DNA from 3 places in the Pseudomonas sp. S1_G07 genome. Region 1 is predicted to be linked to each of the others. Evidence: riboswitches for the same ligand, from Rfam matches in the RefSeq annotation. Region 1 holds a riboswitch; each other region holds the start of a gene.
What was found. A riboswitch is a leader RNA that binds a small molecule or an ion and turns the genes downstream of it on or off. The one in region 1 is predicted to bind cobalamin.

Region 1 (3,270 bases):
GCGCCTCGCGCACCTTGAAGCCCAGGCCGGTGCAACTGAGTACCGTCATCGCGCGTTCCTGCGGCCAATCAGGATCAGTGCGAACACCGGTGCACCCACCAACGCCGTGACCACGCCCACGGGGATCACCTGGCCTTTGATCAAGGTGCGCGACAGCACATCGGCGGCAATCAAAAACAATGCACCGCCCAGTGCACTGGCCGGCAACAGGCGCGAATGCCCGGTGCCGAGCAACAGGCGCACGGCGTGGGGGATCACCAGGCCGACAAAGCCGATGGAGCCGACAATCGACACCATCACCGCTGTCACCAGCGCCGCGCAGCCCACCAGCAGAAACTGCACGCGGCGCACCGGGATGCCGAGGGACGCCGCCGAGTCGCTGCCGAAGGTGAACGCATCCAGCGCGCGGCGATGCCACAGGCACACCGCCAGCCCCGCGACCGCCACTGGCACCGCCAGCCACACCGACGGCCAGCGCACGCCGCTGAGGTTACCCAGTAGCCAGAACAGGATGCCGCGCGCCTGTTCAGAGCTGGCCGATTTGGTGATCAGGAACGCGGTGAGGGCATTGAACAGCTGTGAGCCGGCAATACCCGCGAGGATGATCTGGCCGGTGCCGCTGGCCCGCGTGAGCAGAATCACCAGGGCAAACGCCGCCATGGCACCGACGAAGGCACCCGCCGACAACGAAATCAGCCCGCCGCCCACGCCCAGCAACGCCACCAATACCGCGCCGGTCGAGGCCCCGGCGCTGATGCCCAGCAGGTACGGGTCGGCCAACGGGTTGCGCAGCAACGACTGCAAAATCACCCCGCAGGTGGCCAGCCCCGCCCCGCAGGCGGCGGCGACCAGGGCGCGGGTCAGGCGGTAGTTCCACACCACGCCTTCGTCGATGGGGTCCAGTACGTAGCCGGCGGCCCAGAGTTTATTGGCGAGCACCTGCAACACCACGTGTGGCTCGATAGTGGTTTCACCGATGGCCACGCCGGCAAGTACGGCAACCAGGAGCAGCGCGAGGGCGAGTAGGGTGCGGATCATTTGGACAGGTCGTAGCCGTCGATGGCGCCGGCCAGTTGTTCAAGGCCATCGAACGTGCGCAGGCTGGCCTGCAGCGCCAGGGCGTCGAGGATGATGATGCGGTTGTTCTTCACGGCATCCATGTTACGGGTCACCGGGTCGCTGCGCAGGAACGCAAGTTTCTTTTCGTGATCGTCGGCCGGGTAGCGACGGCGGTCCATGCGCGCGATGATCAGGAAAGTGGGGTTGGCCTTGGCGATGGTTTCCCAGCCGACCGCGGGCCATTCCTCATCGGACTGCACCACGTTGTGCAGGCCGAGGGTCTGCAGCATGAATTCGGGAATGCCCTTGTGCCCGGCCACGTACGGGTCGCTGGCCATCTCGGAACTGGAGAACCACACCAGCGCACTGGCGTGCTTGAGGCCTTTGCTGCGTGCGGTAGCGATGGACTTGGCCAGGCGCGCCTTGAGCTCATCGTTCAACTGTTGGCCGCGATCCTGGACATCGAAAACCTGCGCCAACTGGTCGATGCTTTTGTAGATCGCCTCGATGCGGAACGGCTCCAGGCGCGTACCGTCGGCGCCCACCAGGTTGTCCTTGCCTTCGCAATCGGAGGGCAGCACGTAGGTGGGGATCTTCAGCTCGTGAAACTGTTCGCGGGTGCCGACCACGCCTTGCGGGCCCACCACCCACTCCAGCTCGGCGGCCACCAGTTGCGGGCGCTTGGCGATCACCGCCTCGAAGCTCGGTTCGTTATTGGCCAGGCGCTCGATTTTATCGTTCTGCGCCTTGAACGGCGCCAGCACGCTGTTGAACCACAGCGAAGTGCCGACCACGGTGTCGCCCACGCCCAGGGCATAGAGCATTTCGGTGGCGGCCTGGCCGATGGTCACGCTGCGCGAGGGCGCGTGTTGAAAGGTGAGGGTGCTGCCGCAGTTCTCGATCGTCAGCGGGTAATGAGTGGGCGCCGCTTGGGCCAGGGCGCAGAAACCCAGGCCGGTGATCAGGGCGGTAACGCGTGGCAGCATGGGGCGATCTCCGTTTGAACCGTACGTGAAACAGGGGAGGTACGGTTCGGAAATACGCCCTCGAACGCTGCCGATCGGGCAGGCGAGAATGTCCTTCCCGGACACCCCGCCGGTTGGTGATTGTGCTGGGCCGGCAGGTCTCCTGACTGATGCGTCGTCGCCTTGCTCCGGCCTTCCCGGACAGCGTCCAGTGGCAGTGGGGAGCAGGCTCGGCACCTACAGTTGCGGGGGCAGTTTCGCTTGGCGCCGCGTGCGGCGCTTCGAATTCCCTGTTAGTCCCTTACGGGAACCGGCGGCGGTATGGTAGTCGATTAGGCCCTGGCGAAGTAGCCCAAGGCCCGTCGGTTCACAGACGAATGTCCCCAGGCCCCTGGATCAGCGCTTCAATCCGGGTGCCAGTGGCGCGTTCTTCGTTGCTGAAACCATCGTAATCGGCCAGGTTGGCGAAGCGGATGCCGGTCAATTGTTCGATCTGGATCACACTGCGCCGATACGTCCTGAGCTGGCCGAACATCAGGTCAAGCTGACCCAGCTCGCGGCTCTGGTCGATCATGTAGGCACTGGCGCTGGGCTTGCCGTCGTCGCTGAGGTAAGCCACCACCTTCCAGAACGCCTTGGGGATTTTGACGCCCCGGTAGACACGGTCGTCGTCGGCGAACACCGGGCCGCTGAACACCGTGGCCCGGGCTTTCCAGCGCTGGGTGTTGTTGAGGATGTAGTCCTCGAGTTCGAGCCAGGTCTTTTGGTTGAAGCCGCTCATCTGTGGCGAGCAGTTGGTGAAGTGGAAGGTGTCGGCGTTGGCGATGGCCGCCGCGTCGCCCCAGTTGGGGTCCTGGCGCCGCACCAGGTGGCCGCGATCCAGACCATTGCTCGCATAGAGCTCTTCGCCCACCTGCGCGCTGATCGGCAGGCGGCCATCGTAGGCCCAGGTGTCGCTGCTGCGCAGAATGTCCTCGTGCTGGCCGCCATCGATATTGACGCCCACATAGAGCGCCAGTCGTCGGGAGCGAGACATGGTGACCGAGAAGTGCGTGTAGTCCAGGCGCCCTGGTTGCATGTCATCCGCCAGCGTCTCGCTCACGGTGGGCCACGGCACCACGAAGCGGCTGAGGAAGTCTTCTGCGTAGCCCTGCCGGCCCTCCAGCGCTTGCGCCGGGGTCACCCGTGGGCCGCCCGCGCGGGCTTCCAACAGTGTGGGGCTGGCCGCGACCAACGGGTGCAGATC
Region 2 (3,270 bases), 370 kb from region 1:
ATGCCCGCGCAATACACCTTCGGGCAACTCGACGCTTTGCAGGGCCAGGGCCGCCAGTTTCTTTTGCATCACCGCATCCCCCTGCAACAGGCCCAGCAACTGGGCGCGGTTGCCGTCGACGTCGGTGAGCGAGTCCAGCAGGTAGAGCATACCGCCACACTCGGCGAGCAACGGCTTGCCGGCCAAGTGGTGGGCACGGATGGCCGCGAGCATCGCGGTATTTTCCGACAACGCCTGATGGTGCAATTCCGGGTAACCACCCGGCAGATAGAGACTGTCGGCGTCAGGCAATTGGCGGTCATGAATCGGCGAAAAAAACGTCAACTCAGCCCCCATCGCCCGCAACAGATCGAGACTGGCGCCATAGGTGAAGGCAAACGCCTCGTCACGGGCGACAGCAATGCGCACGCCGGCGAGCAACGGCTGGGCCTCGATCACTTGCGGCGCGACAAAGGTCACCGGCGGCGGCAGCGCGACTTCGCAACTGCTGCCCAGCGCCTGGGCGGCGGCGTCCAGGCGCAGGTCCAGGTCGTTCAGTTCGCTGGCTTGCACCAGGCCCAGGTGACGACTGGGCAATTCGATACCGGTTTCGCGGGACAACGCGCCATACCAGCGCAGGCCCTCGGTAAGGCTGCCTTCAAGCAGCTGCGCATGGCGCAGGGTACCGACGCGGTTGGCCAGCACGCCGGCGAATGGCAAGTCCGGCTGATAGCGCGCCAGGCCCAGGGCCAGGGCACCAAAGGTCTGGGCCATGGCGGTGCCGTCGATTACGCCCAGCACCGGTACGCCGAAGTGGCGTGCCAGGTCGGCGCTGGAAGGGGTGCCGTCGAACAGCCCCATCACGCCCTCGATCAGGATCAGGTCAGCCTCCCCCGCCGCTTCCCACAACAGACGGCGACTTTCCTGCTCACCCACCATCCACATGTCCAATTGATACACCGGCGCACCGCTGGCGCGCTCGTGAATCATCGGGTCCAGAAAGTCCGGGCCGCATTTGAACACGCGCACCTTGCGCCCCAGGTTGCGGTGCAAGCGGGCCAGCGCGGCGGTGACGGTGGTTTTACCCTGGCCGGACGCCGGTGCGGCGATCAATACGGCCGGGCAATGACGGGGCTGATTCAAAGTTCGACGCCCTTCTGTGCCTTGATACCGGCCTGGAACGCATGTTTGAGCATGCCCATTTCGGTGACGGTGTCGCCCATTTCGATCAGTTCAGGCTTGGCCCCACGGCCGGTGACCACCACGTGCTGCATCGGCGGCCGGGCTTGCAGGTCGCTGAGGACCTGGTCCAGGTCGAGGTAACCGTGCTTGAGTGCGATGTTCAGTTCATCCAGTACCACCAGGCCGACGCTCGGGTCTTGCAGCAATGCCCGCGACACGGCCCAGGCGGCCTCGGCGGCGGCAATGTCGCGCTGGCGGTCCTGGGTTTCCCAAGTGAAGCCCTCGCCCATCACATGGAAGCGCACCTGCTCGGGGAAGCGTCGGAAGAACAACTCTTCGCCGGTGCTGTTGCGCCCTTTGATGAACTGCACCACGCCACACTGCATGCCATGGCCCATGGCGCGGGCAAGCATGCCGAACGCCGAGCTGCTCTTGCCTTTGCCGTTGCCGGTCAGCACCAGCAGCAAACCGCACTCGTTGGGAGAATTGGCGATGCGCTCGTCGATCACGGCTTTTTTGCGCAGCATGCGCGCCAGATGGCGTTCGTCGCGGTCGGGGGTATCGGTCATGGCAGCTCTCCGTTGGGGCTGGACAAAAACGGCGGGCAGGAAAAAGAGAAAACAGACAGCCAAGCATCGCCCACCGTGATGCTGTTGAATGAGCCAGGCCGGTCTCCGGGCTCATGAGTGGCGTTCTGGAGAGAACAGGCCCACGCTGCGCCTTCCCATATCGCACGCGATACAGTGGCAAAAGGCAGCGTTTTGACTCATTTACCGTTGCGGGGGCAGCGCCGGAATCGCGGCGACACTGTGTATAAGTGCGCTCACTCACCGGCTTCCCTGTTTCACTCTGTCGACCCACAGGTCACAGAGCACCTGGAACAAGCCGCGAAGGTTAGTGGGTTGGGGGTGGAGCGTCAATTAAAGCTGGCCTTGCACTGGAACCAACGCACGGCTGATCTCCTCTACCCTTACAGGTATTAAGGAGAACACCATGCATAAAACCAGACTCGCCCTACTGATCATGCTCGCCGGCACCCTCACGGCCTGCGGCGAAAGCTCCACCTTGCAGGTGTCCGAGGGCACCGGGCCTTCGCCCCAACTGCCGGAGCCGAACAAGACGCTGATCCCCACCGTCAACATCGCGCCGGCCATCGGCTGGCCCGAGGGCGCGAAACCGACGGCCGCCGCCGGCACTCAAGTGGCCGCGTTCGCTGAGGGCCTCGACCACCCGCGCTGGCTGTATGTGCTGCCCAATGGCGATGTGCTGGTGGCGGAAACCAACGCACCGCCCAAACCCGACGACGCCAAGGGCGTGCGCGGCTGGGTTATGGAGAAGGTCATGGGGCGTGCCGGCGCCGGGGTGCCAAGCCCGAACCGCATTACCCTGCTGCGCGATGCCGACCACGATGGCGTCGCCGAAACGCGCACGGTGTTCCTGGAAAACCTCAATTCGCCGTTCGGCATGACCCTGGTCGGCAATGACCTGTACGTGGCCGACTCGGACAAGCTGCTGCGCTTTGCGTATCAGCCGGGCGAAACCGCGATCAAAGCCCCAGGCACCACGGTCGTCGACTTGCCGGGCGGCCCGCTGAACCATCACTGGACGAAAAACGTGGTGGCCAGCAAGGACGGCAGCAAGCTGTATGTGAGCGTGGGCTCCAACAGCAACGTGGGCGAAAACGGAATGGAGGCGGAACAGGGGCGCGCAGCGATCTGGGAGGTCGACCGCGCCAGCGGCCAACACCGCATTTTCGCCTCTGGCCTGCGCAACCCCAATGGCATGGCCTGGGAACCGCAGAGTGGCAAACTGTGGACGGCGGTGAATGAGCGCGACGAGATCGGCAGCGACCTGGTGCCGGACTACATCACCTCGGTCAAGGACGGCGGCTTCTATGGCTGGCCGTTCAGCTATTACGGGCAACACGTGGACGTGCGCGTCACCCCGCAGAACCTGGGCCTGGTGGCCAAGGCGATTGCGCCGGACTACGCGATAGGCCCGCATACGGCTTCGCTCGGGTTGACCTTCGCCGAGGGCAGCAAACTGCCAGCGCCGTTCAGCAATGGCGCATTTATTGGCCAGCACGGTTCGTGGAACCGCAAGCCGCAC
Region 3 (3,270 bases), 1.4 Mb from region 1:
GTAGAGGCCGGCCAGCATCAGCGCAAAACCCACCGCCACCACCAGGTTGCCGCCGGTGGTGGACAGCACGCGCTGCCAACCGTCTTCCGGCTCCCAGGCTTCGGCGTCGTGGCTGTGCGCGGCAGCGCCGGCACTGTGTTCATGGGCTACTTCGGCGGCGGCCGGGGCGTGTTCAAAGGTTTCCGCGTGCAGAATCAGCGGGGCCACCCAGAAGCTTTGCAGCAAAGTCAGCAGCAGAGCGGCCAGCAAGCCGCTGAACCCTGCGGTTTGGGCAATGCGCTTGATCATCTCGGCAGGCCTCAGTGGCACGGGAACGCGGCGCTGTGGCGGGTATCGTGGGCGGCATTGTGCACCGCCTCGATGTGCGAGAAACCGGCGAAATACACCAGGCACGCGCCGAGGATCGACGCACCGATGGCGGCGGTCAGGCGTTGGCTGAGGGTGGCGGTGCTGCTGGCGGAGGGCGAGGTGCTGCTGATGGTCGACATGGCGCGTCCCTTTCTGGTTTCTGGGCGAAACGAGCGCATGCAAACCCCGCGAGCCAGGCACGCAGAGTTCTGAACAGCGCCCGCCCACCGCGGGTTTGTTATCTGGATTTTTCGGGCCGGTCTCCGGGCTTGCGAGGGGGCTCTTGACCTGAGCCCGGAAAGCATCGCCTTCCCATGCAAAAGCACAGTGGCTGTGACGCTTCGCTCGCTTACCGTTGCGGGGGCAGCACCGGACTTGCCACAGGCATATGGCTCACCGGTTTCCCGTTTCACCCTGTGAAGGGCACCCGAAACAAGGCGTGTAGGAAAGCATGCAGAGCGACGGTAGTCAAATTGACCGCGCCCCTGTAGCCTTGCACCTTCGAGGTTCTTCGGCCCAGGCCGAAGCTAAGAAGGGAACGCGGTTCAAGCCGCGGCTGCCCCCGCAACTGTAAAGGGTGTATCCGACTGCCACGCCACTGCCTGAACCGGCGGGAAGGCGCAGCCGGCGCCGGTCTCACGACCCGCACGCCCCAAGCCAGGAGACCTGCCTCGTCAGCGATTTTTCAATTCAACCGGGCGGGGTGATCCGGTGACGAAATCCGCTTCTGCGCCCTGTCGCAGGGCCTATCGTCCCGTATGCCCGCCCCCAAGGGCATCCGATGAAAACACTGGCCAAACTTCCCGTCACCATCGTTACCGGCTTTCTCGGCTCGGGTAAAACCACGTTGCTGCGGCATATGCTCGACAACGCCCAGGGCCGCCGCATCGCGGTGATCGTCAACGAATTCGGCGAACTGGGCATCGACGGTGATCTCCTCAAGCAGTGCTCTATCGGTTGCACCGAGGAAGAAGCCAATGGCCGGGTCTACGAATTGGCCAACGGCTGCCTGTGCTGCACCGTGCAGGAAGAATTCTTTCCGGTGATGCGCGAGCTGGTGGCGCGTCGCGGCGACCTTGACCATATCCTCATCGAAACCTCCGGCCTGGCCCTGCCAAAACCGCTGGTGCAAGCCTTCCAGTGGCCGGAAATCCGCAGCGCCTGCACCGTTGACGCGGTGATTACCGTAGTCGACAGCCCGGCCGTGGCCGCCGGCACCTTCGCCGCGTTCCCCGATCAAGTGGATGCCCAGCGCAAGCTCGACCCCAACCTGGACCACGAATCGCCGTTGCACGAGTTGTTCGCCGACCAACTGGCCAGCGCCGACCTGGTGATCCTCAACAAAGCCGACCTGATCAGCCCCGAAGACCTGGCCCGTGTGCGCCTGGAAGTTGCCGAGGAGCTGCCGCCGGCGGTGAAAATCATCGAGGCCAGCAGCGGTCGTCTGCCGTTGGAGGTGCTGATCGGCCTGGGCGCCGGCTCCGAGGAGCATATCGACGGTCGCCACAGCCATCACGATCATCACCATGAAGGTGAAGACGATCACGATCACGATGCGTTTGACTCGATTTCCATCGACCTGCCCCAGGCCGATGAAGCGCTGCTGCTCGACGCCCTGACGCAGTTGGTGGTGCAACACGGCATCCTGCGCGTCAAAGGTTTCGCCGCGATCCCGAACAAACCGATGCGCCTGCTGATCCAGGGCGTGGGCACGCGTTTCGACAAACACTTCGACCGCGCCTGGGGAGCCGATGAAGCACGCATCACGCGCCTGGTGCTGATCGGCCAGGCGCTGGACGCGGCGGGCCTCGAAGCGCAACTGCGCGCCGCGCTCAGCGTTTAACCCATGCACCTGCTCAGGACCCAGCCCGGTGGTTTCGTCGCGGACGACAATATTGCCGACCTTGGGCAAACCCCCGCCGAGCTGGTGATCCTGTGCAGCGGCGACTCCAGCCTGGCGCTGCTCGCCGAAGCGGCCCAGCAGTTGCCCGACGACTACCCCAGCCTGCGTCTGGCCAACCCGATGCAGGTGCAGAACCATGCCTCGGTCGACCTGTATGTGGACGAGGTGCTGCGCCACGCCAAGGTCATCCTGATTTCCCTGCACGGCGGCATTGGCTATTGGCGCTACGGCATCGAGCGCCTGGTGGCGTTGGCCGAGCGTGGCGTTACGTTGATCCTGGTGCCGGGCGATGATCGCCCGGACCCGGAGCTCAGCGGCCTGAGCACGGTGGGCGCAGAAGCGCGCGACCGGCTGTGGCAGTTCCTGCGCCAGGGGGGCTTGGGCAATGCACTGGATTTCTATCGCTGCCTGGCCAGTGGTTACCTGGGGCGCGATTACCCGTGGGCCGAACCGCACACCTTGCCGCGCACCGCGATTTATCACCCGCATAAAGCCAATGCCCGCCTTAATGACTGGCAGGCGGATTGGCATGCCGACCGTCCGGTGGCGGCGGTGTTGTTCTACCGCTCTCACTTGCAGGCGGCCAATACCGGGTTTATCGACGTGTTCTGCCAGCGCTTGCAGGCGGCGGGCCTTAACCCGTTGCCGCTGGCGGTGGCCAGCTTGAAAGAGCCTGGCTGCCTGACGGTGGTCGAGGACCTGCTGGATGAGGTGGGCGCGGCGGTGATCCTGAACACCACCGGTTTTGCCCAATCCAGCCCCGAAGCCCCGCATCTGCGGCCGTTTCGCCGCAATATCCCGGTGATCCAGGCGATTTGCGCCCAGGACAACCAGCCTGGTTGGGCCGCCAGCGAACAAGGCTTGGGCCCGCGCGACCTGGCCATGCACATTGCCTTGCCGGAACTGGACGGGCGCATTATCAGCCGGCCGATCAGTTTCAAGGACCTGGCCTGGCGCAGCGAGCGCAGCCAGTCGGACGTGGTGTGCTACCGCGCGGCGCCCGAACGCATGGACTTTGT

Region 2: it holds a riboswitch for cobalamin, as region 1 does, so the genes downstream of both, cobO (cob(I)yrinic acid a,c-diamide adenosyltransferase) here and AB4O05_RS22820 (ABC transporter substrate-binding protein) in region 1, are expected to answer to the same signal.
Region 3: it holds a riboswitch for cobalamin, as region 1 does, so the genes downstream of both, cobW (cobalamin biosynthesis protein CobW) here and AB4O05_RS22820 (ABC transporter substrate-binding protein) in region 1, are expected to answer to the same signal.

What each region holds. Positions count from the first base shown of each region.
Region 1 covers NZ_CP162778.1:5,016,930-5,020,199, reverse strand. The annotation lists gene AB4O05_RS22830 (ABC transporter ATP-binding protein) at 1-49, opposite strand, end outside; gene AB4O05_RS22825 (FecCD family ABC transporter permease) at 46-1,038, opposite strand; gene AB4O05_RS22820 (ABC transporter substrate-binding protein) at 1,035-2,045, opposite strand; cobalamin riboswitch at 2,161-2,354, opposite strand; gene AB4O05_RS22815 (DNA/RNA non-specific endonuclease) at 2,392-3,270, opposite strand, start outside.
Region 2 covers NZ_CP162778.1:5,391,178-5,394,447, forward strand. The annotation lists gene AB4O05_RS24515 (cobyrinate a,c-diamide synthase) at 1-1,122, opposite strand, end outside; gene cobO (cob(I)yrinic acid a,c-diamide adenosyltransferase) at 1,119-1,730, opposite strand; cobalamin riboswitch at 1,810-2,055, opposite strand; gene AB4O05_RS24525 (PQQ-dependent sugar dehydrogenase) at 2,155-3,270, shown strand, end outside.
Region 3 covers NZ_CP162778.1:3,647,129-3,650,398, forward strand. The annotation lists gene AB4O05_RS16770 (CbtA family protein) at 1-288, opposite strand, end outside; gene AB4O05_RS16775 (CbtB domain-containing protein) at 300-488, opposite strand; cobalamin riboswitch at 586-794, opposite strand; cobalamin riboswitch at 836-1,036, shown strand; gene cobW (cobalamin biosynthesis protein CobW) at 1,130-2,191, shown strand; gene cobN (cobaltochelatase subunit CobN) at 2,195-3,270, shown strand, end outside.